DNA from 2 places in the Blautia sp. MCC283 genome. Region 2 is predicted to be linked to the other one. Evidence: riboswitches for the same ligand, from Rfam matches in the RefSeq annotation. Region 2 holds a riboswitch; the other holds the start of a gene.
What was found. A riboswitch is a leader RNA that binds a small molecule or an ion and turns the genes downstream of it on or off. The one in region 2 is predicted to bind thiamine pyrophosphate.
Positions count from the first base shown of each region.

Region 1 (3,419 bases), on a different contig from region 2:
CGGAGAATCCGGAAGGATATCTGGGGGATGTAACGCTGGAAAATATGCTGACAATGACTACAGGTTTGGAAAGCTCTCTGTTTTTCTGTGACTGGCCGGAGCGTTACACAACTCCGGACTGGATCCGATATTTCTTCGAGAATGCGAAAGTGATAAAAAAACCGGGAACAGAATGGCTGTACAGCAATTTTAATACTTATATGATCAGCTGTGCGATTGAAAAACGTGCGGGAGTTAATCTTCTGGAATATTTGAGAAATCGCTTTTTTGAGCCGCTTGGAATTGGAAATCCAGACTGGACTTTGTGTCCGAAAGGGCATGTGCATGCGGCTAATGGACTTTATGTGAATATTGATGAGTTTACCCGGTATGGACAGATGATTCTTCACAAGGGAAATTATAATGGAAAACAGCTGGTGCCAGAGTCGTACATGAAGAGGGCAACGTCCAATCTGGTAGACAATTCAGCGGCAGGAAGTCCGGGAAATCTTTATTCCGGTTTTGGATATGGATATCAGTTTGTCATGAATCCGGAAGCCGGTTCCTATCGATCCGATGGAAATTATGGTCAGTTCTGTCTGGCGTTTCCTGACAAGGATGCAGTAGTAACTGTAATGTCTCTGGAGGGGGATTTCCAGAAAATAGGAAATCATCTATGGACTACAGTGGTTCCGGAATTGTAATATACTCTGGTTGACAAAACAGAGTGGAAAGCATAAGATAATAGTAGCTAAGAAATGTGATGAAATTCAAACATTGGCAAAAACGAAAACCCCGGAAGTGTGCGAGCCTTCCGGGGTTTTCTATTCCGTTATGTCGTGTGGCTTAAGCCTTTCAGGCTTGACATTAATCATAATTCGCCTTATACTAAGCATTGTAAATAACAGGGGAGCTTGTGATGGCAGGCTGAGAGGAAGTCTTCAACTTCGACCCTTATACCTGATTTGGATAATGCCAACGTAGGAACGTATAGGATGAATTTACGGGAGATACTTTGGTGTATCTCCCTTTTTATTTATGATCAGGATTTACAAGGAAGGGCTTAAGAGCAGATGCTTTTAACCCTGGTATCTACAACGGAATACAGGAAATTTTGAGAGTGAACTGAGTTCATGAAGGGGTGCACCACCGCGGGTGTATTTCTTTGTGGACTCTTTTTTTATTCTCGGAAAGGAGAGCTTATGATCACAGTAAACGGCGAGAAAAGAACACTGGAAAATCCGGTGACAGTAACCGAATATCTGAAAGCCTGCAATTATGCTCCGGTGCAGGTAGTAGTTGAACTGAATGAAGAGATCATCAAGAGAGAGACTTACGATACAACAGTGCTGAAAGACGGCGATGTTGTGGAGATTCTGCAGTTTATGGGCGGCGGAAGCTGCTGAGATAAAAGGTATATTGAAGATAAAAAGAAAGGTGGACATAAAAAATGACAACAGCAAACACAAATGAAGACAAACTGATCCTGGGAGGCCATGAGTTTACTTCCCGTTTTATTCTTGGTTCCGGAAAATTTTCCCTGGATCTTGTAAAAGCATGTATCGAAAAAGCAGGAACACAGATCGTAACACTTGCTCTGCGCCGTGCAAATGAAGGCGGACTTGCCAACATCCTGGACTATGTGCCGAAGGACGTTACACTTCTTCCGAATACATCCGGTGCCAGAAACGCACAGGAGGCAGTCCGCATCGCAAGACTTTCCCGTGAGCTTGGCTGCGGAGATTTTGTAAAGATCGAAGTCATCCATGATTCCAAATATCTTCTCCCGGATAACTATGAGACCATCAAAGCAACTGAGATCCTTGCAAAAGAAGGCTTTGTTGTCATGCCGTACATGTATCCGGATCTGAATGCAGCCAGAGATCTGGTAAACGCAGGAGCTGCCTGTGTAATGCCGCTTGGTTCTCCGATCGGTTCTAACAAAGGAATCTGCACAAAAGAATTCATCCAGATCCTTATCGACGAAATCGATCTTCCGATCATCGTAGACGCAGGGATTGGCCGTCCATCACAGGCATGTGAGGCTATGGAAATGGGTGCTGCGGCAGTTATGGCAAACACAGCCATCGCAACAGCAGGGGACGTCCGTGTTATGGCGGAGGCTTTTAAGAAAGCCATCGAGGCAGGAAGAAGTGCATATCTTTCCGGTATGGGAAGAACTCTGGAGAGAGGTGCAAGTGCATCCTCACCGCTGACCGGATTTCTGCATGAATAAAATAGTTTAGAGATAATAAAAGTGCGAGAGGAGCGACATAACAACAATGGCAGAAACAGTACAGGTCAGTCAGCAGGACGGCCATTTTAATGAGAGTATCGTAAACGAAGAAATTCTGGAAGACATGAAAAAGAATCGTATCGACCACATGAAGTACCTTCCGGATATGGAACAGCTGGAAGAGTCTGATGTGATGGATCAGGTTATTTCCGCAATGAATGCATATGATTATGACAAATACACAGAAGCAGATGTACGCAGAGCCCTGGCCCATGACAACCGTACACCGGAAGATTTTCAGGCACTGCTTTCACCGGCAGCACTGCCTCTTCTGGAAGAGATCGCACAGGCAGCGCGGATCGAAACAAGAAAACATTTTGGAAACAGTGTCTGTATGTTTACACCGATCTACATTGCAAACTACTGCGAAAATTACTGTATTTACTGTGGATTTAACTGCCACAACAAGATCCGCCGTGCACAGCTGAATGAGGAAGAGATTGAGAAGGAAATGGCAGCTATTGCAGAAACCGGCCTTCAGGAAATCCTGATCCTTACCGGTGAAAGCAAATCCAAATCCAATGTAGAATATATCGGAAAAGCCTGCGAGATTGCCCGGAAATATTTCAAGGTGGTAGGTCTTGAAGTGTATCCGATGAATTCTGATGAGTATGCATATCTTCACAAATGCGGTGCAGATTATGTAACTGTTTTCCAGGAGACCTATAATTCTGATAAATACGAAACCCTGCATCTGGCAGGCCATAAGAGGATTTTTCCATACAGATTAAATACACAGGAGCGTGCACTGAAAGGTGGCATGCGAGGTGTTGGCTTTGCAGCTCTTCTGGGACTGGATGATTTCCGTAAAGATGCTTTTGCGACGGGATATCATGCATACCTTCTGCAGAGAAAATATCCACACGCAGAGATTGCTTTTTCCTGCCCGAGACTCCGCCCGATCATCAACAATGACCGGATTAATCCGAAGGATGTCCATGAACCACAGCTTCTGCAGGTAGTCTGTGCATACCGTCTGTTTATGCCGTTTGCAAGTATCACCGTATCCACCAGAGAGTGCGAGCGTGTCCGTGACAACCTGGTAAATATCGCAGCAACCAAGATTTCTGCAGGTGTCAGCACAGGAATCGGAAGCCATGTGGAAGACATCGAAGATAAAGGTGATGATCAGTTTGAGATTTCA
Region 1 is NZ_WQQB01000017.1:15,417-18,835, reverse strand. It holds gene GPK81_RS06150 (serine hydrolase domain-containing protein) at 1-683, shown strand, start outside; TPP riboswitch at 876-983, shown strand; gene thiS (sulfur carrier protein ThiS) at 1,182-1,385, shown strand; gene GPK81_RS06140 (thiazole synthase) at 1,430-2,215, shown strand; gene thiH (2-iminoacetate synthase ThiH) at 2,262-3,419, shown strand, end outside.
Region 1: another riboswitch for thiamine pyrophosphate. It lies ahead of thiS (sulfur carrier protein ThiS); the one in region 2 lies ahead of thiW (energy coupling factor transporter S component ThiW).

Region 2 (3,419 bases):
CAAGATCCTGAAAGAAGAACTGATGCCATACCGTGATGAGCTGATCATCACAACAAAGGCAGGCTATGATATGTGGGAGGGCCCTTATGGAAACTGGGGCAGCCGCAAGTATCTTCTGGCGAGCCTTGACCAGAGCCTGAAGCGCATGGGTCTGGAATATGTGGATATTTTTTACCATCACAGAATGGACCCGGAGACTCCGCTTGAGGAGACTATGGGAGCGCTGGCAACAGCGGTTCAGCAGGGCAAGGCCCTTTATGTGGGACTTTCCAATTATGATGGAAAAACCTTAAGCCAGGCGGCAGCGATCCTGAAGGATCTGAAATGCCCCTTTGTGATCAACCAGAACCGGTATTCCATTTTTGACAGAACAGTGGAAGAAAACGGTCTCAAGAGAACCACCGGCATTTTGAAAAAAGGTCTGATCACCTTTAGCCCTCTTGCTCAGGGACAGCTGACAGACCGTTACCTGAACGGGATCCCGGAGGACAGCCGTATCCGCAAAGATGGAAGATTCCTTAAGGAAAGTGTGCTGACGCCGGAGCGTCTGGATCAGATCCGGAGACTGAACGATCTGGCAGCCCAGCGTGGAGAGGAGCTGGCTGATATGGCGCTTGGCTGGCTGCTTCAGCATAAGGAAGTTACCAGTGTTCTGATCGGAGCTTCCAAGCCGCAGCAGATCCTTGATAATGTGAAAGCGATCCACTGTGCACCGTTTACAGCTGAGGAGCTGCGTCTGATCGACGAGATCTCAAAATAAGATTTATATACTTCCTGTTTTACTATGAAAAGTAGTGAAGCAGGGAGTTTTTTATGTCGAAATAATTGTTTAACTGAATCAGGAAAGTCTCCGGGTTACTGTTCACTGGTAATATTCCGCGAGGTGTTTTTTGTGAGCGAAGGTCACAGAAAACCCGAGACATACCGCGCGAATTTATGCGATTAGCATAAATTCTGTGCATCGCGAAGCGTGTTGCTGAGAACGGAGTGAACAGTAACGTCTCCGGCGGGAGTGCAAAGAGCAATAAGCAGTGGAGGTTTGACAACGGGATAGGTGTGTGCTATATTGAAAAACAGAAAAGAAAAGAGCCAGCGGGAGCTTGTGTGACAGGCTGAGAGGAAGATAGATCTTCGACCGTACCTGATTTGGGTAATGCCAACGGAGGGATTGTGATCTGAGAGCGTGTCTCCGTGGAGTTTGCCATGGGATGCGCTCTTTTCGGATGCAGGAATGGAACTGGAATGGTCTGACAATGTGGGGATGTGAAAGTGACAGAGACTGCATGTGGAGCTTCTGCGGCGAGCGGGCAGGAAGGGGAGCGCCTTAATGTCTGGCAGGAGAGTGATATTCCGGAGGATTTTTCCGGAAGGATCATGTAAGCGATGGGAATCCGTGTTTTCGGAGTGAGAGGAAGTAAGGGAACTTCGACCGCCAAAATCTAAGGGCAGACTGCAGCAGACGGGAAGCTTTTGCCCGGATCTGACAGGGCTCTGCCTGATATTTCAGGGAGGAAAAACACTATGGAAAAACAAAGGATGCACACGCTTCGTATGGTAATGCTGGCAATGATGGTTGCGATCGGTGTCGTTATTTCACCGATCCTGAGGATTGAGGGAATGTGCCCCACGGCGCATCTTGTCAATATCGTATGCTCGGTTCTGATGGGACCGTGGTATTCCCTTCTCTGTGCGACCATGATCGGCGTGATCCGTATGATGTTCATGGGAATCCCGCCACTTGCACTGACCGGTGCAGTATTTGGCGCATTCCTTTCAGGTGTGTTCTACAGACTTTCCAAAGGCAAGATCATTTGCGCGGTGATCGGTGAGATCTTTGGAACAGGTATCATCGGATCCATGGTTTCTTATCCGGTGATGGCATTCCTGATGGGAAGAGGCGGACTGACAGCATTTTATTATACGCCGATGTTCCTTGCAGCAACCACAATGGGAGGATGTGTTGCCTATATTTTCCTGAAGGCTCTGAGTAAAGCAGGTCTTCTGGTGAAATTCCAGGCAGCTTTGGGTTCAAAAACATATGAGACAAAGAATTTTACAACTGCGAAAGCGAATTAAAGAAGAAAAGCCGCTGATCCATTGCATCACCAATCCGATCTCGATCCATGACTGTGCCAACGTGGTCCTTGCAGTAGGTGCAAGGCCGATCATGGCGGAGCATCCGGCAGAGGTGACAGATATTACGGCATCGGCTGGTGCGCTGATGCTGAATCTCGGGAATATTACCGATGCCAGGATCGAGTCAATGAAGCGTTCTATGAGAACAGCGATGGAAAATAAGATCCCGGTTCTTCTGGACCTGGTAGGGGTTGCCTGCAGTGATCTCAGGCTGGATCTGGCACGGGAGCTTTTAAGGATCGGTCATCCGGCAGTGCTGAAGGGAAATATGTCAGAGCTTCTGGCTGTTTCCGGGCTGCCGTCTCATGCGATCGGAATCGATGCGGGTGTCGAGGATGCTCTGACTGAGGAAAATATCGATGGAGTCAGTGAAGTGCTTAAGGCTTTTTCTAGAAATAATCAGGCAATCGTGCTGGCTACCGGGAAACAGGATTTTGTTACGGATGGTGAACGGGTTGTTCTGGTACAAAATGGCAGTGCGGCGCTGTCCGGGATCACAGGAACCGGCTGTATGGTCGGGGCACTGACTGCGGCGTTTTTGCCGGGGTGCGAAGATAATATTGCGAAAGAGATGACGGATAGTATAGAGGCAGGTGTCTGGTCTGGCGTTGAGATGGAATTAAATGGGAGATCCGGGAATTATCTGGCTGCGGCAGTGCTTGGTACTGCACTTATGGGTATCGCCGGCGAGGAAGCGGAGAAGATTTCCCGCGGTCCGGGAAGCTTTCAGGTAAATCTGCTGGATGAGATCTATGGGCTTTCGGATCGACAGCTGCTGGATCTGTTGAAGATTGAAATGTACTGAAAAAGAGGGGATTAGGATGGATAGAAAAGATTTGGATGTAACGTTGTATCTGGTGACGGATAGTTCTTATCATACGGAGGAGTCTTTGCTCCGTACGGTTGAGGAGGCTTGTAAGGGTGGTGTGACTCTGGTCCAGCTTCGCGAGAAGAATAAGGGTGGACGGGAGTATCTGGATAAGGCTTTTAAGGTGAAGGAGATCACAGATCGTTACAATGTGCCGCTGATCATTGATGATCGTGTGGATGTGGCGCTGGCCTGTGATGCGGCTGGTGTGCATGTTGGAGCTTCTGATATTCCGGTTGCTGTGGCAAGGAAGCTGATGGGACCGGATAAGATCGTGGGGGCTACTGCCAAGACGGTGGAGGCTGCTGTGAAGGCTTATGAGGATGGTGCGGATTATCTTGGTGTGGGGGCGATTTATCCTACTACTACTAAGGTGGTGACGATCCTTACCAAGGTTTCTACGTTGAAGGATATC
Region 2 is NZ_WQQB01000045.1:395,533-398,951, reverse strand. It holds gene GPK81_RS14390 (aldo/keto reductase) at 1-760, shown strand, start outside; TPP riboswitch at 1,083-1,185, shown strand; gene thiW (energy coupling factor transporter S component ThiW) at 1,522-2,076, shown strand; gene GPK81_RS14380 (hydroxyethylthiazole kinase) at 2,039-2,941, shown strand; gene thiE (thiamine phosphate synthase) at 2,958-3,419, shown strand, end outside.